One region of the Nocardiopsis sp. B62 genome, then DNA from elsewhere that is predicted to be linked to it. Evidence: riboswitches for the same ligand, from Rfam matches in the RefSeq annotation. Region 1 holds a riboswitch; each other region holds the start of a gene.

Evidence for each region. Region 1 has a riboswitch for S-adenosylmethionine ahead of KBX21_RS20805 (aminotransferase class V-fold PLP-dependent enzyme). Riboswitches for the same ligand answer to the same signal wherever they lie in the genome.
Region 2: another riboswitch for S-adenosylmethionine. It lies ahead of KBX21_RS00795 (PotD/PotF family extracellular solute-binding protein); the one in region 1 lies ahead of KBX21_RS20805 (aminotransferase class V-fold PLP-dependent enzyme).
Region 3: another riboswitch for S-adenosylmethionine. It lies ahead of thrC (threonine synthase); the one in region 1 lies ahead of KBX21_RS20805 (aminotransferase class V-fold PLP-dependent enzyme).

Annotation. Positions count from the first base shown of each region.
Region 1 is NZ_JAGPXK010000023.1:39,335-46,476, forward strand. Features, by position in the region: gene KBX21_RS20800 (SAM-dependent methyltransferase) at 1-556, opposite strand, end outside; gene KBX21_RS20805 (aminotransferase class V-fold PLP-dependent enzyme) at 845-2,233, opposite strand; SAM riboswitch class IV at 2,297-2,411, opposite strand; gene KBX21_RS20810 (DUF3870 domain-containing protein) at 2,628-3,029, shown strand; gene KBX21_RS20815 (CaiB/BaiF CoA-transferase family protein) at 3,036-4,322, shown strand; gene KBX21_RS20820 (acyl-CoA dehydrogenase family protein) at 4,384-5,577, shown strand; gene KBX21_RS20825 (nitroreductase/quinone reductase family protein) at 5,657-6,124, shown strand; gene KBX21_RS20830 (GNAT family N-acetyltransferase) at 6,183-7,106, opposite strand.
Region 2 is NZ_JAGPXK010000001.1:178,912-186,053, reverse strand. Features, by position in the region: gene KBX21_RS00805 (ABC transporter permease) at 1-166, opposite strand, end outside; gene KBX21_RS00800 (ABC transporter ATP-binding protein) at 166-1,242, opposite strand; gene KBX21_RS00795 (PotD/PotF family extracellular solute-binding protein) at 1,239-2,336, opposite strand; SAM riboswitch class IV at 2,395-2,513, opposite strand; gene KBX21_RS00790 (thioesterase family protein) at 2,676-3,452, shown strand; gene KBX21_RS00785 (MFS transporter) at 3,641-4,870, opposite strand; gene KBX21_RS00780 (LysR family transcriptional regulator) at 4,940-5,872, shown strand; gene KBX21_RS00775 (SDR family oxidoreductase) at 5,946-6,743, shown strand; partial or broken gene KBX21_RS00770 (aldehyde dehydrogenase family protein) at 6,740-7,142, opposite strand, start outside.
Region 3 is NZ_JAGPXK010000005.1:65,404-72,545, forward strand. Features, by position in the region: gene otsB (trehalose-phosphatase) at 1-251, opposite strand, end outside; gene KBX21_RS07700 (DUF3263 domain-containing protein) at 363-647, opposite strand; gene KBX21_RS07705 (S8 family serine peptidase) at 878-2,035, shown strand; gene KBX21_RS07710 (class I SAM-dependent methyltransferase) at 2,193-2,984, shown strand; gene KBX21_RS07715 (GrpB family protein) at 3,099-3,704, shown strand; gene KBX21_RS07720 (trehalose-6-phosphate synthase) at 3,926-5,365, opposite strand; SAM riboswitch class I at 5,636-5,776, shown strand; gene thrC (threonine synthase) at 5,790-7,049, shown strand; gene KBX21_RS07730 (ubiquitin-like small modifier protein 1) at 7,111-7,142, shown strand, end outside.

The sequences.
Region 1 (7,142 bases):
GTTCGACGGGGAGGAAAGGGGCGAAGGCCCGCTCCGCCGTGGGGCGGGGAGCCGTGGAGGTGAGGGCGACGTATCCGCCGCCGCGCATCATCGTGTGCAGTGTGTCGAGCCCGGCCGGCGGTTCCTGTTCGGTGCCGGGTCGGGTCATCAGTACGGCGACGGGCTCGTCGAAGTCGACGAGCCCGCTGGTGTGGAGGCGTCGGAGCACGGTGTCCGTCCCGGAGTCACCGGAACCGTCCCCGGCCAGGACGGTCGCGTTGAGCGCGGCAGCGGCCAGCACCCCCGCCGCCCCGGTCGGTGCCAGGTGCACCACGGTGGCGTCGGCGTTGGCCCGGCGCACCCGCTCGGCGGTGCCGGGCACCGGGCAGCCCCAGTCCACGAACTGGCGTATCCCTGCGTCCGCGCAGAGGTAGTCGACCACGCGACCGAGAAAGGCCTGGTGCAGACGGACGAGTTCGGTCTCGGCGGGGTCGGGCGGCGTGCGGCCGCGCGAGCCGAGGCTGACCACAGGTGATGGCTGCTCGGGCACGCGCGGGGGCTCGGTCGCTCGGAACACGGCCGTGAGGGGACCTGTCTTGGGTCCTCGGACGTCCGTCACGTTCACGCTCCCCCAGCCGGTTCGCTCGCGGGAGGCGGGCCGCGTCGTCGGTGCGGACCGGTCGGGTCCGGCGACGGCGCGCCCCACCGTCAGGGCCCGATAGTACCGTCTGGGAACGTGATCCCCAGCACACCCACGCGTGAAATGTGACTTAGTGCGTCGAATGTGGGGTCATGCGTAACAAGGTTCCTTGAGTCCGAGGTCCCAAACCCCGGATTCCGGGCACGGGGGACGCTCCGCAGAGCCTCAGAGCACGTTGCGGGGGTCCGGGACCGGGGCGAGGCGGCCGTCGCAGTCGGCGTACTCCCAGAGCGGGCCCCGGGCCACGAGGTCGGCCACGGCCCCGACGAGCCGGTCCACATGCTCCTCGGTGGTCCCCACGCCCAGGCTCGCCCGCACGGCCTGCTCGTGCCCCTCGGGCAGCAGGTGGGTGGTGAGCGGGTGGGCGCAGAACAGGCCGTCCCGCACCCCGATCCCGTACTCGGCGGAGAGCGCGGCGGCCAGGAGGTCGGCGGGCAGACCGTCGACCACGAAGGACACGATCCCGACCCGCGCGTGCTCGGCGTCCCACAGGGACAGTTCGTGCACACCCTCGATCTCGCCCAGCCCGGCGCGCAGGCGCTCCAGCAGAGCGGCCTCGCGGATGTGCTGAAGGGAGAGCGTCTCGGTGGTGAAGGTGTCGCAGGCCGCCGCCAGTGCCACGGCTCCCAGGACGTTCGGGCTGCCCGCCTCGTGTCTGGCGGGGAGGTCGTTCCACTGGACGTCGTGTTCGGTCACCCGGCGGGTGGCTCCCCCGCCCGCGAGGTAGGGGGCGGCGGCGGAGAGCCAGTCGGCGCGGCCCGCCAGCACCCCCGAGCCGAAGGGGGCGTAGAGCTTGTGACCGGACAGGGCCACGTAGTCCGCGCCGGTCGCGGTGAGGCTGAACGGCAGGTGCGGCACGTACTGGGCGGCGTCCACCACCACGCGGGCGCCCTCGGCGTGGGCGGCCTCCACCAACTCCTCGACCGGCCAGATCTCACCGGTGACGTTGGAGGCGGCGGTGACGCACAACAGCCGGGGACCCTCGGGCGCCTGGGCGAGCGCGGTCCGGGCGGCGCTGACGGCGGCCTCGGGCGACGCGGGCAGCGGCAGCCGGACCACCTTCCCGGCGCACGAGGCCGGGTGCTCCCACGGCAGGAGGCTGGCGTGGTGCTCGGACTCGAAGACCACCACGGTGCACCCCTCGGGGACAGCGCGGGCCAGCAGGTTCACGGCGTCGGTGGTGCCGCGCACGAACACGACGGCGTCGGCGGAACCGGACGCGTCGGCCTCCGTGCGCACGCCCAGGAACCGGGAGACGCTGCGGCGGGCGCGTTCGTAGGCGTCGGTGCTGACCTGGGAGTGGTGCCCGGCGCCCCGGTGGACACTCGCGTAGTAGGGCAGCGCCGCGGCGAGCGCGTCGGCGACGCTGGTCAGACACGGGGCGCTGGCGGCGTAGTCGAAGTTGGCGTAGTCCACGTGTCCGCCGGTGACCAGGGGGGTTGCGCCCTCGGCGGTGACGATCGCGCACTCGGTGCGGGCCCTGGCGTCGCGGGCCGCGTCCCTGGCTGCGGAGCGGCTGGAGCGCGTGGAGTCGAACGGGATGACAGTGGTCATGGGGCACCTCTTCTGTGGGTCGTGGGGACCCACGGGGTACGCCGATGACGGCCGCGCCTCAGGGGTCCGCGCTTGTCTGACACGGTCGTGTCGGGACCTGGTCCTCACCCGGGGCACCCCACCGCGGAAGGAGGGTTGCCGACCAGCTAGCCGGGGCTTGTCGCTGGTACTCGTGACCTGTGCCGAAATGTAACACACGGCTCCCGTGGCGCGCATCCGCGCCCGTGTGCCCCGGACCAACCCCCGCCCTTGACACCGACGGTCCCGGCTGGGCCATACTGATCGGGAACTGCCCTCACGTCGCGGGTGTCCGGTTTCCCCCGGCTGCCCTTCAGACGCGAGACTCCAGTGAGTTGGAGTTTTCGCGTGCCCGCAGACAAGAGGTGCTCTTCCTTTGTACGGCGACGACCGTGTTCAGCAGCTTTTCCGCAACCCGAGGGTTGTGCTCATCTCCGGCTACGCCCGTCTTCCCGACTCGGTGGCGAGCCATTCCCAGTACCAGCGGCTCGGGGTCGTGCTCGCGGTCGACTCCGCGGACGGCCGGATCGTGGCCGCGGACACCACGCTCCTGACCGACCTCGCCAAGGACTTCTTCCGTGCCCTGGTCGAGGGCGCCTCCGTGACCGAGGACATCGCGGAGATCGTCCAGCGGGTCCAGACGCGCTACGCGGGCCAGTCCGGCGCCGCGCTCACCACCGCGCTCCGCCGCTGCCTGGAGACCTACTACCAGCTGCGGGACGGCGATCAGCTGCCCAGCGGCCCCGAGGACCCCGCCAGCCTCGACGGCAAGGAGTGACCCCCCATGAGTGAGACCAGTCCGCAGACCGATCCCGTGCACGGACCAGGGCAGGACGCGCCGCTCCCCCTGGCCGGTGTCCGGATCGCCGACCTCTCCCGCGTGCTCGCGGGCCCCTACGCCACCATGCTGCTCGCGGACATGGGCGCCGAGGTGGTGAAGGTGGAGCAGCCCGGTCGGGGCGACGACACCCGTTCCTGGGGTCCGCCCTACGCCGAGCCCACCGAGGAGCACCGGGGGGAGCACTCCCCCGGAGAGGCCGCCTACTTCCTGTCCGTGAACCGGAACAAGCGCAGCCTGGCCGTGGACCTGAAGGACCCCGAGGGCCTGGCCGCCGTCCAGGACCTGTGCGCCACCTCCGACGTGGTGATCCAGAACTTCCGACCCGGGGTGATCGACCGGCTCGGTCTGGGGTACGCGCAGGTCAGCGCGCGCAATCCGGCGGTCGTGTACTGCTCGGTGAGCGGCTTCGGCCCCGAGCACGAACCCGCCACCCGCCCCGGGTTCGACATCGTCGTGCAGGCCGAGAGCGGGCTGATGGCCACGACCGGCCCCGCCGACGGTCCGGCGAGCAAGGTGGGTGTGGCGCTCACCGACGTCCTGACCGGACTGAACGCGGCCGTGGGCATCCTCGGTGCGCTCATGCGGGCCCGGACGACCGGGCGCGGCGAGAACATCAGCGTCTCACTGGTCAACTCCACCCTGTCGAGCCTGGTCAACCTGGCGCAGCAGGCGCTGGTCACCGGGACCGAACCGGCGCGCGTGGGCAACGCCCATACGACCATCGTGCCCTACCAGGTGTTCCCCACCAAGGACGCGGAGGTGGTGATCGCCGCCGGGAACGACGCCCTGTACCAGCGTCTGTGCGCCGCCATCGACCGCCCCGACCTGGGCCGGGACCCCCGGTACGCCACCAACCCGGAACGGGTGGCGCACCGGGACGAACTGGTCGCGGAGCTCTCGGCGACGCTGCGGGAACGGCCCGCCGAGCACTGGATGGGGGTCCTGGTCGGGGCCGGGGTCCCGGCCGGCAGGGTCCGCGGGGTGCTGGACGCGCTACGTACCGCCGACGCCAACGGCGACGACGTCCTGCGCACGGTGGAACACCCCACGGCCGGACCGTTGGAGCAGGTGCGGGCGGGCTTTCGCATGGAGCACACCCCCGTGCCGATGACCGCCCCTCCGCTGCTCGGACAGCACTCGGAGCGGGTCCTGGCCGAGCTCGGCCTGACCCCGGACCGGATCGCGGCGCTCCTGGCCAGCGGCGCCGTCCAGCAGACCGACGTCGGCTGAGCCGGGGCCCATGCCCCGGCACCGACCCCACACACGCAAGCACCACGAAGGGACACCCACCATGAGTGACTCCAAGCGCAGGGCCGCCGCCCCCGACCCCCTGGACTTCCTGGCCGTGGACGCCGAACTCTCCGACACCGAGCGCGACATCCGCGACGCCGTCCGCGAGTTCTCCACCCGTGAGCTCCTGCCCAACGTCGCCGACTGGTTCGAGGCCGGGACCCTCCCGGACCCGCGCGGGCTGGCCAAGGCCTTCGGTGACCTGGGGGTGCTCGGCATGCACCTGGAGGGCTACGGCTGCGGCGGCTCCAGCGCGGTCGCCTACGGCCTGGCCTGCAGGGAGCTCGAAGCGGTGGACTCCGGGCTGCGCAGCTTCGTGTCCGTGCAGGGCTCGCTGGCCATGGCCGCCATCCACAAGTTCGGTTCGGAGGAGCACAAGAACGAGTGGCTGCCGAGGATGGCCGCCGGCGACGCGATCGGCTGCTTCGGTCTGACCGAGCCCGACTCCGGCTCCGACCCGGGCTCCATGCGCACGCGCGCCCGCCGTGACGGCTCGGACTGGGTCCTCAACGGCACCAAGATGTGGATCACCAACGGTTCGGTCGCCGACGTCGCCGTGGTGTGGGCCGCCACCGAGGACGGAATCCGCGGCTTCGTGGTGCCCACGGACACCCCCGGGTTCTCGGCCAACGTGATCCACAAGAAGCTCTCGCTGCGCGCCTCCATCACCTCCGAGCTGGTCCTGGAGGACGTGCGCCTGCCCGCCGACGCCGTCATGCCCGCGTCGAAGGGACTCGGGTCGCCGCTGTCCTGCCTGAACGAGGCCCGCTACGGCATCGTGTGGGGCGTGGCCGGTGCCGCCCGCGCCTGCTACGCGGCGTCCCTGGACTACGCGAGGACGCGTGAGCAGTTCGGCAAGCCCATCGGCGGGTTCCAGCTCACCCAGCGCAAGCTCGCCGACATGGTCGTGGACGTCAACCACGCCGCGATGACGGCGCTGCGGATCGGTCGACTCAAGGACGAGGGGAACTGTCACCACAACCACGTGAGCTTCGGCAAGTTCGCCAACGTGGCGGCGGCGCAGCGGGTGGCCCGGACCGCGCGCGGCATCCACGGCGCCAACGGGATCACCCTGGAGTACCCGGTCATGCGGCACATGGTGAACCTGGAGACGGTGGCCACCTACGAGGGCACGGAGGAGATCCACGCGCTCAGCATCGGCCAGTCCGTGACCGGTGTCTCGGCGTTCCGGTAGGGCGGCGGGCACCCCGCGGGTGCCATCGGTGGCCGGAAACCATCACAATGGGAGCATCCGATCGAGGGAGTTGCCGAAGATGGTGAACGAACCGACGAAGCGGTTCGAGATGACGAAACTGCGGCGGACCGCCAACGCCTTCGTCAGCGGCTTCGTCAAGTACGGGGCCTGCCCGCCGGAGCTGCACCTGCTCACCACGCGTGGGCGCACCTCCGGTTTCCTGCGCACCATCCCGCTCAGTGTCCTGGACAGTGAGAGCGGCCGGTACCTGGTCTCTCCGTACGGCGAGGTCAACTGGGTGCGCAACATCCGCAAGGACGGTTTCGCCACCCTGCGCCAGGGCGGCTGGATCGAACTGGTGAGTGTTCGGGAGCTGGGCCCGGCCGAGGCGGCTCCGGTACTCAAGGAGTACCTGGACAACCCCCGGTCCGCGGTCGTGGGCCCGTACTTCGACGCCCCGCCGGAGGCCCCGGAGCAGGCGTTCGAGGCCGAGGCCGACCGGCACCCGGTCTTCCAGATCGTGCGGTCCACGACGATCCGTCTGTAGAACCGCGCGGAGCCCCGGTCACCCTGAACACGGGTGGCCGGGGCTTCGCCGTACGGGGTCAGCGGGCCGGGCGCACCAGGGCCGTGCCCCGGTCGAGCGCCCTGTAGCCCACGGTCGCGTACGTCATGGCCGGGGTCGGGTAGGCCTCGTTCGGTGTGGTGTTGATGTACACCCGGTCCCCGCCCCGACGCGCGGTCAGGGCGCACGCGGTGAGGGCGAGCGCGACGGCCAGGCCCCGGCGCCGGTGCGCGGGGACCACGCCGAGGGGTTCGATCTCCGAGCAGCGGTTCTGCGCGTCCCACCACACCACGCAACAGGCGGCCAGCGACCCGTCCGGGGCCTCGACCACCAGGTCGAGTTCGCGCTCGTACAGCAGCGAGGCGCGGGTGTTGGCGTAGCGCTCGAGGCTGAACCGACTGGTCAGATCGGGGTCGATCGTTCCCACGCGCTCGGGCCAGGGCAGGTCGGAGGGTTTCCAGGCGGTGCGGTGGCACTCCACCCGGGCCTCCTCCTCGCCCTCGCGCACCGCGCGGATCCGGTAACCGTCCGGTAGGCGGATCTCCTCCTCGGTGGCGTCGCGACTCATCCACTCACCGAACGTGTTGTCGTCACCGAGCACGAACCCGGCCCTCTCGGCGAGGTCCCGGAGCGCGTCGTCGCCCTCGAAGACCAGCAGTTCCACGGCGGCGTCCCCGGTCTGGGCCAGGGCCCAGTCCAGGAGCGCGGACCCGGCGTCGGGGTCCTCGGTGGCGCCCTGGAGAGTGACGGTGGCGAGGGACCGCAGGGCGCTGGGACCCTCGACCACGGCCCAGCCCACGACCTCACCGTCCCTGCGGGCCACGGCCGCGTTCTCGGAGGTGAACTCCTCGGTGGCCAGCTGCCAACCGAGGCCGCCGGGATGAGGGGCCCTCGGCCACAGGCGCTGGGCCAGGGTTTCCAGGGAGCGTGCGTCCCCGGGGTGGAGCGGGCGAACGTCGAGCATGGGGGGCTGCCTTCCTTCGGTACGGAACTCGACGCA
Region 2 (7,142 bases), on a different contig from region 1:
CGTACTGGACGAGTGAGAACTCGGGGAGCGGGTTGCCGCTCCCGTCGACCGGATGCAGGCTCAACGACAGCACCCGTACCAGGGGCACCAGGAACACCAGGAGCAGGAACACCGCCACGGGCAGTACGAACCCCACACCGGACAGGCGTTCCCGGGTCGCCCTCATCAGGCGCCGCCCGTGTCGCGGAGCCGGATCACGCTCTCGGCGTCCCAGTGCGCGGTCACGCGCGCCCCCACGGCGGGGGGCTCGGTGTCGGTACGGGCTCCCAGGGACAGGGACTCCCCCACCCGCACCCGCGTCTCCCAGCCGTCGCCGAGGAAGGCCCGGTGGACCACCTCGCCGTAGGCGCCGCCGTGTCCGGCGGCCCCCAGGGGTCGCTCTCCCCCGGAGACACGGACGCGCTCCGGCCGAAGGGCCAGGGACACCTCGCCGGTGGGCGGCTCCGCCAGGCCGGTGCGGACCAGTGCCCCGTCGACGCGGACGCCCTCGGCCCCGCCGACGCCCTCGATGACGTTCGCGGCGCCCACGAACTCGGCCACGAAGCGGCTCACCGGGGCCGCGTAGACCTCCTGTGGTGTGCCCTCCTGCTCGACGCGCCCGCCGTTGAGGACCACGATGTGGTCCGACAGCGACATGGCCTCCTCCTGGTCGTGGGTCACGAACACCATGGTGATGCCGAGCCGCTGTTGGAGGGCCCGCAGGTCGACGCGCATCTCGCGGCGCAGCTGCGCGTCGAGGTTGGACAGCGGCTCGTCCAGAAGCAGGACGTCGGGCCGGGTGGCCAGTGCCCGGGCCACGGCCACCCGCTGCTGTTGACCGCCGGACAGCTGCCGGGGGCGGCGCCGCGCGAAGGCGGCCAGGCCCACCAGGTCCAGTGCCTCCGCCACGCGCCGGTCCCGCTCCGGACGCGGCGTACGGCGCGCCCGGAGACCGTAGGCGACGTTGTCGGCCACCGACATGTGCGGGAAGAGGGCGTAGTTCTGGAAGACCATGCCCAGGCCGCGGCGGTGCGGAGGCACCGCGGTGACGTCGCGGCCGTCGATCGTGATGGAGCCGCCGTCGGGCTCGACGAACCCGGCGAGGGCGTGCAGCAGGGTGGTCTTGCCGCAGCCGCTGGGCCCGAGGATGGACAGGAACCGGCCCCGGTGGAACGCCAACCGGTCGATGTCCAGGATCCGTGTCCCGCCGTAGGCCGTGGTGAGCGACTCGACGACGATGTGTTCGGCGTGGGGGTCGGTCACTGGAAGATCTCGTTCCATCGCTGCTGCCAGTCGTTGAGGTTGGGTGTGGCGGCGCCGTAGTCCACCCAGGTGAAGCCCTCGTAGACGTCGGTGCCGTAGCTGATGCGCTCGTCGAACTCGGCGGAGTGGTCGATGCCGGTGTTGCCGCCGCCGTAGAAGGTGCCCTCGGCGAACGGCTTCTGGTGTTCGGCGGAGGTCAGGTAGTCGAGGAACGCGTAGACGTTCTCGCGGTTCTGGGTGCCCTCGGCCACGTAGTAGGAGGTCAGGGCGCCCACAGCACCGGACTCGGGGTAGGTGAAGCCGATCGGCTGCCCCTCCTGCTCCATGGCGGTCGCGCGCCCGTCCCAGAACGGGACGATCCAGGCGTCGCCGTTCTGGAGCACGGTGCCGACGTTGCCGGCGTCGGAGGGGTAGGCGGACACGCAGTCCTGGAGCTCCTCCAGGCGTTCGAAGGCGCGGTCCACGGCCGCGGGGTCGGACAGGTCCCCGCCTTCGGAGGCCACCAGGCCGGAGAAGAACTGGAGGCCGATGTTGTAGGTCAGCGGGGGCAGGGCCACGTGGCCGCAGTACTGCTCGTCGAAGATGTCCTCCCAGTCCTGCGGGGGTTCCTCGACGAGGTCGGTGCGGTAGACCAGCCCGGCCGAGCCGGTGGTCAGGGGAGCCCCGTAGGAGGTACCGTCCACGGTGGACTGCTCCACCAGCACCGGGTCGAGTTCGGACCAGTGCGCCAGGGCGTCGGGGTCCAGGGGCTGGACGAGGTCGTTGGTGACGGCCTGGTGGAAGGTCTCCGAGGTGAGCGCGACCAGGTCGAAGGGGGGATTCTCGCCCCCGGCGGCACGCATCTGGGTGACCCACTCGCCGTCGGCGCCGGTGACCACGTTGACCTTGATCCCGGTCTCCTCCTCGAAGGGCTCGACGAAGGAGGAGGTGAAGAGTTCGCCCCAGGGACCGGCGAACGCGGTGACGGTGATCTCGCCGCCTCCGGAGCCGTCCTGGGCGGAGGTGTCGATCCCGCCGCAGGCGGTGGCACCGACAAGCAGCAGGGCGCCGCCCGCGGCGTGGAGAGGGAGTCCCAGTCCTCGGGGTACTCGCATCGTTCTTCCTTTCACCGTTTCGGGATCGAGGTACACGGCGGGGCGAGTGGAGGAGGGACTCCTGCGCTTGCCGTCGGAGCGCCGATGCTCCGAGGACCGTGTCCTCACCCGGGGCACCCCACCGCAGCGGAGGGTTGCCGTCCAGCCAGCCGGGGCTTGTCGCTGGAACTCATGACCAGCAGGAACGTACCACGAAAACCACTTTTCCTACCAAAAAGGTTACAAGCACCACTTTTCCCAGGGGCACCACTGGCCCCAATCCGCGGCCTCCGGTAGCGGAACGGTTCGAACGGTGGTGGATGATGCTGGAGGCACGAAACCGTCGTACAGGAGAGCACTTTGGGCCAGAACGCGTACTTCGTCCGGGCCGGCACCGACCGATACCTGCCCACCGAACACGTCAGTGGCGCCTGGAACACGGCCGAACAGCACTTCAGCCCCCTGGGCGGGCTGATCGCCCACGTGATCGAGTCCCACTCCGCCGGGAGGGGACTGCTGCTCTCGCGGATCTCCTTCGACATCCTGGGCCGACTCCCGATGGTCGAGTGCCGCGTTGAGGTGGAGACCCTCCGCCCCGGGCGCACCATCGAACTGGTGGAGGCCCGCGTCTTCGCCGAGGACCGTATGGTGGTGCGGGCCCGGGCCTGGCTCCTGGCCCCGGGAGACACCAGCGAGGTCGCGGGCGGCGCCGCCGGTCCGCTGCCGGCCCCGGAGGGACTCAAGCAGCGCCAGATGAGCTCGCTCTGGCCTGGTGGCTACATCGCCTCGCTGGACGTGCGACCCGTCGGCGAACCCGGGCGAGGCCGTGGCACGGCCTGGCTCACGACCGGAGTGGAGCTGGTCCAAGGCGAACAGGCCGGTCCGGTGGCCTCCTACGTCGCCTTGGTGGACACCGCCAACGGCGTCGCCGTGCGACAGGCGCCGACGGAGTGGATGTTCCCGAACGTGGACCTGACCGTGCACCTGCACCGCCGACCGGAGGGCCCCTGGGTGGGGCTGGACACCCGGGTGGTGTTCGGGCCCGAGGGTCTGGGGCTGACCAGCACGGTGCTGCACGACCGGCTCGGCGAGGTCGGGACCGCCGAGCAGTGCCTCACGGTGCGCCCGCTGAGCTGAGGGAGCCCGTGTCGGCGAGCGCCTGTCGGCCGTCCGGGTGGCTAGGTGCAGGGCATGGCTCGACCACGCGGACTGGCCGGTTGGGAGATCGGCGAGCACATCCGTGAGTCGTTCATCCTGGTACCGGTGTCGGGCATGGTGCTCTTCGCCCACCGGACGCGTTCGGACGTCCGGGCCGTGCGGGGCACTCAGACGGGGTCGGGGGTGGACAGGCGGCGCAGGCGCAGGCCGATCAGCCCCGCGAGGGCGGTGAGGGTCAGGGCCAGCGTCACGGTGCCGTTCCAACCGACCGCGTCGTAGACCACTCCGCCGAGCCAGCCGAAAAGGCTGGCGCCCAGGTAGTAGGCGAGGGTGTAGACGGCCGCCGCCTGAGCACGCCCCGCGACCGCGTGCGAGCCCACCCAGGCGGAGGCCGTCGCGTGGGCGCAGAAGAACGCGAAGGTCAGCACGAGCAGAGCCACCAGCAGCAGGAGCACCGAGGTGGTGAAGAGCCCGCCCAGGCCGAGCAGGAGCATCAGGGTGGCCGTGGTCAGGACCCCGTACCTGCCCCAGCGCTGGGTGGCCGAGCCCGCCATGCCCGAGCCGAGCATCCCGGCCGTGTAGGACAGGAAGAGCAGGGACGCGACCGCCTGGGACAGGCCGAAGGGCTGGTCCGTGAGGCGGAAGCCGAGGACGTTGTACACGGCCATGAACGCGCCCATGAGCAGGAGCGCCTGGGCGTACATGGGGATCAGTCCCCGCGTGGTCAGGGCCGCCTTGAGGCGTCCCCCCAAGCGGTCGCCGGTGCCTGTGGGACGGGCGCGCGGACCGGACTGTCCGCGCGGCAGGACCAGGACGAACACCAGGAGGGCTGCCAGGCCGAGGAGGGTGTTCGCGGCGATCCCCCACTGCCAGCCGCCGTGTTCGGCGGCGAACCCGGCGAGCAGGCGGCCGCCCATACCGCCGAGCGGATTCCCTGCGATGTACAGGCCGGTGGCCCTCGGTGCGTCGCGCGGGTGGATCTCTTCGGCGAGGTAGGCCACGGCTGCCGCGGAGACCCCGCCGAGGGCGGCGCCCTGGAGGGTGCGCAGGAGCAGCAGCATCCAGATGTCGGTGGAGAAGGGCACGATGGCGCCCAGGATGGTGGCCAGCAGCAGGGAGAGCACGATGACGCGGGCGCGGCCGACGCGGTCGGCGACGCCGCTCCAGATCAGGGTGAACCCGGCCAGGCCTCCGGTGGACAACGAGACGGCGAGGGCGGTCTGCCCGGCGGAGGTGCCGAAGCCGTCGGCGATGGCGGGCAGGATCGGTTGGACCGACCACAGTTGGGCGAAGGTCGCCACGGCGGCCGCCACGAGGGCGATGACCGTGCGCCGGTAGGCGGCCGTGCCCGCGCGGGGGCGCGGGTCGAGGTTCGTGGGGGAACTGGTCACGGTCATGCTTCAACGCTAGGAAGGCCGCTTTCATACGTCCAATGCATGCTTTCACGTTGTTGCATACTGATGTGTATGGATGACCCGGATGTGGACGCGCTGACCCGGACCCTGGCGCCCCGTTTGCGGATGGTCGCGGCGGTCGCCCGGACCGAGCACATCACCCACGCGGCCGAGGCGCTGAACATGCCCCAGCCCACGCTGAGCAGGGCTTTGGCCCGCTTGCAGGAGGAGTTGGGGATCGCTCTGGTGGAGCGCACGGGGCGGGGCGTCCGGTTGACGCGCGCCGGTCGGTTGCTGTTGCCCCACGTGGAGCGAGCACTGGACGATCTGCGGCAGGGAGTGGCCGAACTCACGGGCGCCGAGGAGGGTCGGGTGGCGCTGACCTTCCTGCCCACGTTGGGGGTGGAAGTGGTGCCCGTGCTGTTGCGGGGGTTTCGCGCCGAGCATCCGGGCGTGCGGTTCACCCTGACCCAGGAGGCGTGGGCGGAGTCGTTGCGCCGGGTGGCCTCCGGCGGCGCGGACCTGGCGCTGACCTCACCGTTGCCGTCGGGTCCGGGGCTGGCCTCGGCGGTGCTGCACACGCAGTACCTGCGGTTGGTGGTGCCCGAGCACCATGTGTTGGCGGGTGCCGGGGACGTGTCCCTGGCCGACGTGCGCGACGAGTTCATCCTGCTCAAGCCGGGGCGCGGTGTGCGGCACCTGACGGACCGGCTCGGTGACCGGGCGGGGTTCACGCCCAGGGTGGCCTTCGAGGCCGACGACATCGCGACGGCCAGGGGGCTGGTGGCCGCGGGACTGGGAGTGTCCGTGCTGCCCGCGCGGCCGAAGGGGGCGTTGGGCGGGACCGTGGAGCTGGCGATCCGGGACGGGCAGGCCGAACGGCCGGTGGGGGTGGTCTGGCCCGAGGAGGGATCCGGCGGAGGGTACGAACCCCCTGCGGTGGCGTCGTTCCGCGACTACGTGCGGCGGGTGGGCCCGAGGGTCATCCCCGATCTCACGGGATGACGGCGCCGCCACCCCTGAAGGCACGGCGAAAACCCTTTGTGGGGGCGTCGTTCCGGGCCCAGGATGGGGCAGCATGAACGTGCACCGCGGCCCCGCCGAGGCCACCGCCCCGCCCGCCGCCCGTCCCGTCGCCCTGGTCACCGGGGTGGGCCGCACCGTGGGCATCGGCGCGGCCATCGCCCGGCGTCTGGCCGCCTCCGGCTGGGACGTGGCCCGCAGCCAGTGGACCCCCTACGACGACCGCATGCCCTGGGGTGTGGAGAGCGGCGCCACCGACACGGTCGACGCCGACCTCTCCGCGCTCGGGGCGGCCACGGTCGCGGTCGAGGCCGACCTCTCCGACCCCGAGACGCCCGCGCACGTCCTCGACGAAGTCGAACGACGACTGGGACCGGTACGAGCACTGGTGATGTGCCACTGCGAATCGGTGGACTCGGGACTGCTCGACACCACCGTGGAGAGCTTCGACCGCCACTTCGCGGTGAACGCCCGCGCCTCCTGGCTGCTGGTGCGCGAGTTCGGGCGGCGGTTTCGCGACGAGCACGGCAGTGGCCGGATCATCGCCCTGACCAGCGACCACGTGGTGCACAACCTCCCCTACGGGGCGAGCAAGGGCGCTTTGGACCGGATCGTGCTGGCCTCGGCGCGCGAACTCGCCTCCCTCGGGGTGACGGCCAACGTGGTCAATCCGGGACCGGTGGACACCGGGTGGATGCCCGACCGGGTGCGCGAGGAGTGCGCCGCCCACACCCCGTTGGGGCGCCTTGGCACCCCGCGCGACACCGCGCACCTGGTCGACTTCCTGTGTTCACCGCAGGGCGGCTGGGTCAACGGCCAGCTCCTGCACAGCGACGGCGGGATCTCGGCCTAGAACGGGTGGCGGGCGGGATCGGCCCGCATGGTGATCCACTGGGTCTCGGTGAAGGCCTCCAGATTGGCTCTGGTACCGCCGAAGCGCGCTCCCGTGCCGGAGAACCCGACCCCGCCGAAGGGCGCCACCGCCTCGTCGTCGACGGTCTGGTCGTTGATGTGCACGATCCCGCTGGGGATGCGGTCGGCGATCTCCATGCCGCGCATCGGGTTGGTGGTGACCACCCCCAGGGACAGGCCGTACTCGGTGGCGTTGGCCAGTCCCACCAGTTCGTCCACCGTGGAAAAGCGCACCACCGGGGCGACCGGGCCGAACACCTCCTCCGCGTAGGCGGGGGTGTCCGGACCCACCCGGTCCAGGACGGTGGGCCGGTAGTACAGGTCCTGGTAGGTGCCGCCC
Region 3 (7,142 bases), on a different contig from region 1:
CGCACGACGGTTTCCGCGGGGCGGCCGGTGATGACCGCGACGGTGCCCACCAGGGACGCCAGTTCGGCCAGCGCGGCCACGATCCCCGGTTGGGGAGCGGAGTCACGCGGATCGGCGACGATGGGCGCCAGGGTGCCGTCGAAGTCGAAGGCGACCAGCGCCCGGTCGGGGTCCGAGACCAGTGCGTCGAGCGCGCTGCGACCGGCGTCGGTGGTGGGCACGGGACGGTCGTCTGCTGTGGACGGGGGCATACGGGGACCTTGTCGCTGTCGGGGGCACTGTGGAGTTCCCAGGCGGGTGCGCTGCCCGGGTCGGTGGCCTGCTCCGCGGGTTCTCCGGAGCCCGTGGCCCGCTCGGTCGCCCTACAGGTGGATGCCCAGCTGGCGGGCGTTGCGCTGACGTCTGCGGTCGGCGCGCAGGCGGCGCAGGCGCTTGACGGTCATGGGGTCGAAGGCGAGCGCCTCGGGGCGCTCGACCAGACCGTTGAGCAGTTGGTAGTAGCGGGTCGCGGAGAACCCGAACTCGTCACGGATCGCCTGTTCCTTGGATCCCTCGAACTTCCACCACTGGCGTTCGAAGGCGAGGATGCGCTGTTCGCGCTCGGCGAGGGCCGACTGACCGTCGTCGGACGGACCGATGTTCGGCATGGGACACCCCCTGGACGGGTCATTGGTTTGTCCGGATCGGCGCGACTCATGCTAGCGACTCGCCATGCCGGATGAGGAGCGCGAAACCCAGGACTGGCACCAGGGATACAGTTACGTGTCCTACCCCCCGGGTCACTTGTCCAAGCCTGGATCCTGTGCGCATGACAGAATCGCGAGGGTCCGGGGAGGGCCCGGCGCAGCACCGACCGCAACGTTCGAGGGAGCCTGACGTGCTCGGGGGCAACAGCCGTAGCAGGACACACCAGCGCCACGTGTTGGGCGCCACGGCGGGCGCCTGCGCGGCGCTCACCGTACTGGGACTGACGGCGGTTCCAGCCGCCGCCGACGTACCCGACTTCCGCCCGGAGCAGTGGGCCCTGACCTCCATCGGAGCCCAGGAGGCCTGGGAGACCAGCCAGGGTCAGGGCGTGACCGTGGCCCTTCCGGGGGTCTCCGTGGACGAGGACCACCCCGACCTCCGGGACAACCTGGTGGTCGACACCGAGTTCGGGACGAACGGCAACGACACCGATCCCGGCACGGCGGCGGGCGCGCTGGTCGTCGGACACGGCCACGGCATGGACGCGGACGGCGGGGTGCTGGGCGTGGCCCCGGCCGCGAGGCTGCTGGTCCTGCCCACCGACGACGGCCCCGCGGACGTCATCGGCTACGCCGTGGAGCAGGGGGCCCAGGTCGTCCTGCTCCAGGACGAGGTCGAACAGGACGAGGACCTCCAGGCGGCGACCGCGTCGGCCGCGCGGAGCGGGACATTGGTTGTCGCCCCGGCGGGCGGCGAGGCGGACCCGAACGTCCTGGCGGTGGGCGGTGTGGACGAGGAGGGCGTGCTCCTGCCCGACTCGCCCCCGTCCGAGTCGATCGACCTCCTCGCGCCCGGCGCCGAGCTGTCCACGGCCGGCCCGGACATGGGTCAGACCGACGTGACCGGCACCCCGTACGCCGCCGCGGTGGCCGCGGGTGCGGCCGCGTTGCTGACCTCCGAGTACCCGCAGCTGGGCGCCGAGAAGCTCCGTGAGGCCCTGGTGCAGGGCTCCCAGCAGGGCGGGCAGGGGCTGGCGTCCCTGTACCTGCCCTCGGCCGTCGCGCAGGCCTCAGGGAACGCCCAGGACATGCCGCTCGTCGACGACAACCTGGTGCAGGACGACTCCCCGACCGTTCCGGTGTGGATGTGGTTCGCGCTGGTCGGCGTGGTGCTGGCGCTGATCGTGATCGTGCTGGTGCTGTGGGTGCGCCGGACCAGCAAGGACCCCTACGGGGTGGCGGCCGAGCGGCAGGAGGAGGACCAGCGGCTCGCCGCAGAGCGGGCCGAGCAGGCCCGGGCCGAGGAGCGCCCCTCCCGGCGCAAGGGCGGCCGCCGCCGCAAGAAGTAGGCGCGGCGTCGAGTCGGCTGAGGTCACACGCCCCCTGGCGGGGCGAGCCGTGGCGGATCGGGCGAAAAGCCCGTGACGCCACGGCTTTTCGTTGGTTAGGGTCCTTGCGGCACCACACTTAGCTCGGCTCGGCGACACCTCGACGGTGGGAGACAGCATGGTTCGGATGCGGGACGGCAGCGCGGGCGACGCGGACTACGGGGTCATCGCCCGCACGTACACGGACCACCGGCAACCGGAACCGAGGATCGCCGAACTCCTCCACGCCGCCCTGGGAGACGCCCGGACGGTGCTCAACGTCGGTGCCGGGGCCGGGTCCTACGAACCCGCCGACCGCGACGTCACTCCCGTGGAGCCCTCGGCCAGCATGCGGGCCCGGCGCCCCGGGCACCTGCCCGCGGCGGTCGACGGCACCGCCGAGTCGCTGCCGTTCCCCGACGACTCCTTCGACGCCGCCATGACCACCTTCAGCGTCCACCAGTGGTCCGACCTCGCCAGGGGCCTGGCGGAGGTCCGGCGAGTGACCACGGGCCCCGTCGTGGTGCTGACCTGCGACCCCGCCCTGGTACGCGACTTCTGGCTGTACGACTACTGCCCGGAGGTCCTGGACACCGAGGCGCGCCGCTACCCGGAGCCGTCGGTTCTGGCCGAGGGGCTGGGCGGCACGACCACCGTCACCCGGGTGCCCATCCCGCTCGACTGCTCGGACGGCTTCAACGAGGCCTACTACGCGCGCCCCGAGGTGCTGCTCGACCCCGGGGCCCGGCAGGCCTGTTCGGCGTGGAGCTTCGTCGACGAGGCCGCGCACACCCGCTTCCACGAGCACCTCTCCCGCGACCTCCGCGACGGCACGTGGGACGCGCGCCACGGCCACCTGCGCGAACTCCCCGAGTGGGAGGGCTCGCTCGTCCTGGTGGTCTCCACCCCCGAGGGGCGCTCCAAGGCCTGACCGTCGCGTTCGGTCATGCCGATCCGACGGTCGGTAGTGTCACGTATGCGCGTGCATATGTAAGGCACGTCGAAAGCCTTGACGCGGGTACGCCGGACGGCAAGGCTTTGTGGAATGTCGCCTCTCGAAACGCCCTCTCTGCCCTCACGAGGAGACAGGCGGGTCGCCTCCGACCCCATGGCACGCAACCTGGTGAACGGTCGCGTGCGCCTCTCCGAACCCGACCCCAAGTGGCCCTACCTGTTCCGCCAGGAGGAATCCCGTATCCGGGGTGCACTCGGGGACCGCGTGCTGTCCCTGGACCATGTCGGCTCCACCTCGGTGCCCGGCCTCGCGGCCAAACCCTGCGTGGACCTGGTCATGGCCGTCGCCGACCCCTCCGACGAGGCCGCCTACCTGAACGACCTGGAGAAGGTGGGATACACCCTGGTCATCGCCGAACCCGACTGGTACGAACACCGGGTCCTCAAGGGCCCCAGCGTCAACCTCAACCTCCACGTGTTCGGCCAGGGGTGCGAGGAGATCGACCGCATGCGGCTCTTCCGCGACTACCTCATCGCGGACGCCGGGGCCCGGGAACGCTACACCGCGGTCAAGCGCGAACTCTCCGAGCGCACCTGGAAGCGCATCCAGGACTACGCCGACGCCAAGTCCGGCATCGTCACCGAACTCCTCGCCGAGGCCGAGGCCTGGAAGGCGGCCACCTCCCGGAACCACTGACCGGATACCGGTCGGGCGCCCGGTGACTTACCGGATGACCGGAGTCCGACCGAGAGCCAGCCGGTCGTGGACCGGAACGCGACCCCGCCGAAGGGCGTGTCCAGCACGGGACACGCCCTCGCGTTGTTCCTGGCGTCCTGTCGCTCCTGGTGTTCCGGCGCGTCCCGACGCCCGGCACCCGCCCGGCCCCGCCGAGGCCGAGCGGCCCACGTCGAACCCCGTCAGCCGTCCAGGGAACGCAGCTGGTCCTGGAACCAGCGGCGCGGCGGCAGTGCCACGGCGGCCTCGGCCAGCCGTCCCCGGCGCTCCTTGCGCTCCCCCTCGGGCATCGACAGCGCCCGGTGCAGCGCCTCGGCGGTCTCCACGGTGTCGTAGGGGTTGACCAGCAGGGCGTCCCCGCCCAGCTCGTCCGCCGCCCCCGCCTCACGCGAGAGCACCAGCACCGAATCCCGCTCCGAGAGCACCGGGCCCTCCTTCGCGACCAGGTTCATACCGTCCCGGATCGGGTTCACCAGCAGCACGTCGGCCATCTGGAACGAGGCCAGCGACCGCGGGTAGTCGTCGTTGACCTCCAGTACCAGCGGCGTCCACTCGGGGGTGGAGAACTCCTCGTTGATCTCCTTCGCGATCCGTAGCACGGAGTCCGTGTACTCCCGGTACTCCGGCACGTCGCCCCTGCTCGGGTAGGCGAAGGCCAGGTGGGTGACCCGGCCCCGCCACTCCGGGTGCGCCGTCAGCAGCTCCCGGTACGCCTCCAGACCGCGCACGATGTTCTTGGACAGCTCCGTGCGGTCCACCCGGACGATCAGCCGGGTGTCGCCCACGGCCTCACCCAGCGTCCGCCTGCGGTCCGCCACGGCGGGCTCCGACGCGCTCTCCCGCAGCCCCTCCTCGTCCGCGCCCAGGGCGTGCACGCCCACCTCGACGATCCGGCCCCCGTGCTCCACGGTGCGCCGTTCGAGGTCGACGTCGGCGCGCAGGATCTCGGCGCAGCAGCGCAGGAACGCGTCGGCCCAGCGCGGGCTCAGGAACCCCAGCCGGTCGGCGCCGAGCATCCCCTCCAGCAGCTCCCGGGCCACCTGGGTGGGCAGCATCCGGAAGTACTCGGGCGGGGCCCACGGAGTGTGCGAGAAGTGGGCGATCCGCAGGTCCGGTCGGCGGGCGCGCAGGATGCGCGGCACCAGCGCCAGGTGGTAGTCCTGCACGGCCACGCGCGCGTTCTCGGCGGCACCGCTGACCAGCGCCTCCGCGAAGGCGTTGTTGTAGGCGGCGTAGTCCTCCCACTGGCTGCGGAACTCCGAGCCGAAGGAGGGCTTGTTCGGGGTGTCGTACAGCATGTGCTGCACGAACCACAGGGTCGAGTTGGCCACCCCGGTGTAGGCGCCCGAGAAGGTCGTCTCAGGGATGTCCAACATGTGGACTCGCATGCCGTCGAGGTCGTGCGCGAGGTCCAGACGGGCCCCCGGCGCCTCGGTGGCGGCGCGGCGGTCGGCGTCCGACAGGGCCGCGCACACCCACAGTCCGTCGATCTCGGTGGCCACGGAGATCATCCCCGAGACCAGTCCTCCGCCGCCCCGACGGTGCTCAAGCGAGCCGTCGTCGGCGGTGGAGAAGGAGACCGGGCCCCTGTTGGAGGCTATGAGGATCTGAGCCTTGTCCACGTGGTCGTCCTCTCGACGAAGGATGCTCTGGGGATCACGCACTCCTCCTAGGTCTCGCCTAGGGACAGTCGCCCCAAACCCCCTCGCGGGCAACGGTGGACACCGTCACAGGGGAGCCGGTTCCGTACTCGGGTCGCGCCGCACGTGGACGGTGTCGTCTCAGCATTCGAGCCGCTTTGTGTAATCCGGATCACCCGGCGTGGAAAATCGGTCAGCACCTCAGTTACAGTGACGGTGCGTTCTCGGAGAAGAACCGCCACAACTTCATATTGCTCATCCAGAGGGGTGGAGGGACCGGCCCTGCGAAGCCCCGGCAACCATCTCGGCATGTGGAACCGCGATCAACGCGACCCGTCGAGGCAGGTGCCAACTCCGGCCTGGGGTCAAGGTGGCCACCAGGGAAGATGAGGGGAGACGCCTCGCCATGGCGATTGCCGCCGCTGAACCCACCTCCGTTCGCGCCTTCGGTCCCGGGACCGCGCTGTCCTGTCGGGAGTGCGGTGAGCGCTACGAACTCTCGCCGAGCTTCGCCTGCCAGTTCTGTTTCGGCCCCCTGGAGATCGCCTACGACTTCGGGCCCGTCACCCGCGAGCAGATCGAGAGCGGCCCCAAGAACATCTGGCGCTACCGCTCCCTCCTCCCGGTCCCCGACAACGTGGCCGACCTGCCCAACATGAACCCCGGCCTCACCCCCCTCGTCCGGGCCGACCGCCTCGCCGCCGAACTCGGCCTGCGCTCCCTGCACGTCAAGGACGACTCCGCCAACCCCACGCACTCCTTCAAGGACCGCGTGGTCGCGATCGCCGTCGAGGCCGCCCGCACCTTCGGGTTCACCACCCTCTCCTGCTCCTCCACCGGCAACCTCGCCGGTGCCGTGGGTGCCGCCGCCGCGCGTGCCGGATTCGACTCGTGCGTGTTCATCCCGGCCGGCCTGGAGGAGGGCAAGGTCGTGATGGCCGCCGTCTACGGCGGGAAGGTCGTGGCCATCGACGGCAACTACGACGACGTCAACCGCTTCTGCTCCGAGCTCATCGGCGACGAGGCGGGCGAGAGCTGGGGCTTCACCAACGTCAACCTGCGGCCGTACTACGCCGAGGGCTCCAAGACGCTGGCCTACGAGATCGCCGAGCAGCTCGGCTGGCGCCTGCCCGAGCAGATCGTCATTCCGATCGCCTCCGGATCGCAGCTCACCAAGATCGACAAGGGCTTCCAGGAACTGATCAGGGTCGGCCTCGTCGAGGACCGCCCCTACAAGGTGTTCGGCGCGCAGGCCACGGGCTGCTCGCCGGTCGCCCGCGCCTGGGCCGACGGGCACGACGTCATCCAGCCGGTCAAGCCGGACACCATCGCCAAGTCGCTGGCGATCGGCAACCCCGCAGACGGCCCGTACGTGCTGGACATCGCCAACCGCACCGGCGGGGCGATCGAACACGTGGGTGACGACGAGATCGTCGACGCCATCAAGCTGCTGGCCCGCACGGAGGGGATCTTCGCGGAGACGGCGGGCGGCGTGACCACCGGTGTCCTGCGCAAGCTGGTCCGCGAGGGCAGGCTCGACCCCGAGGCGGAGACGGTCATCGTCAACACCGGCGACGGGCTCAAGACCCTCAACGCCGTCGACTCGGGTGTCACCGCCACCATCAAGCCGTCCCTGGAGGCCTTCAAGGCCGAGGGCCTGGCCTGATCCGGGCCCGCCCCACGTTCACCACCCCGCGCAGCACCCACGTCCCAGGAGTACGAACACCATGAGCGTCAGCGTCCGCGTGCCCACCATCCT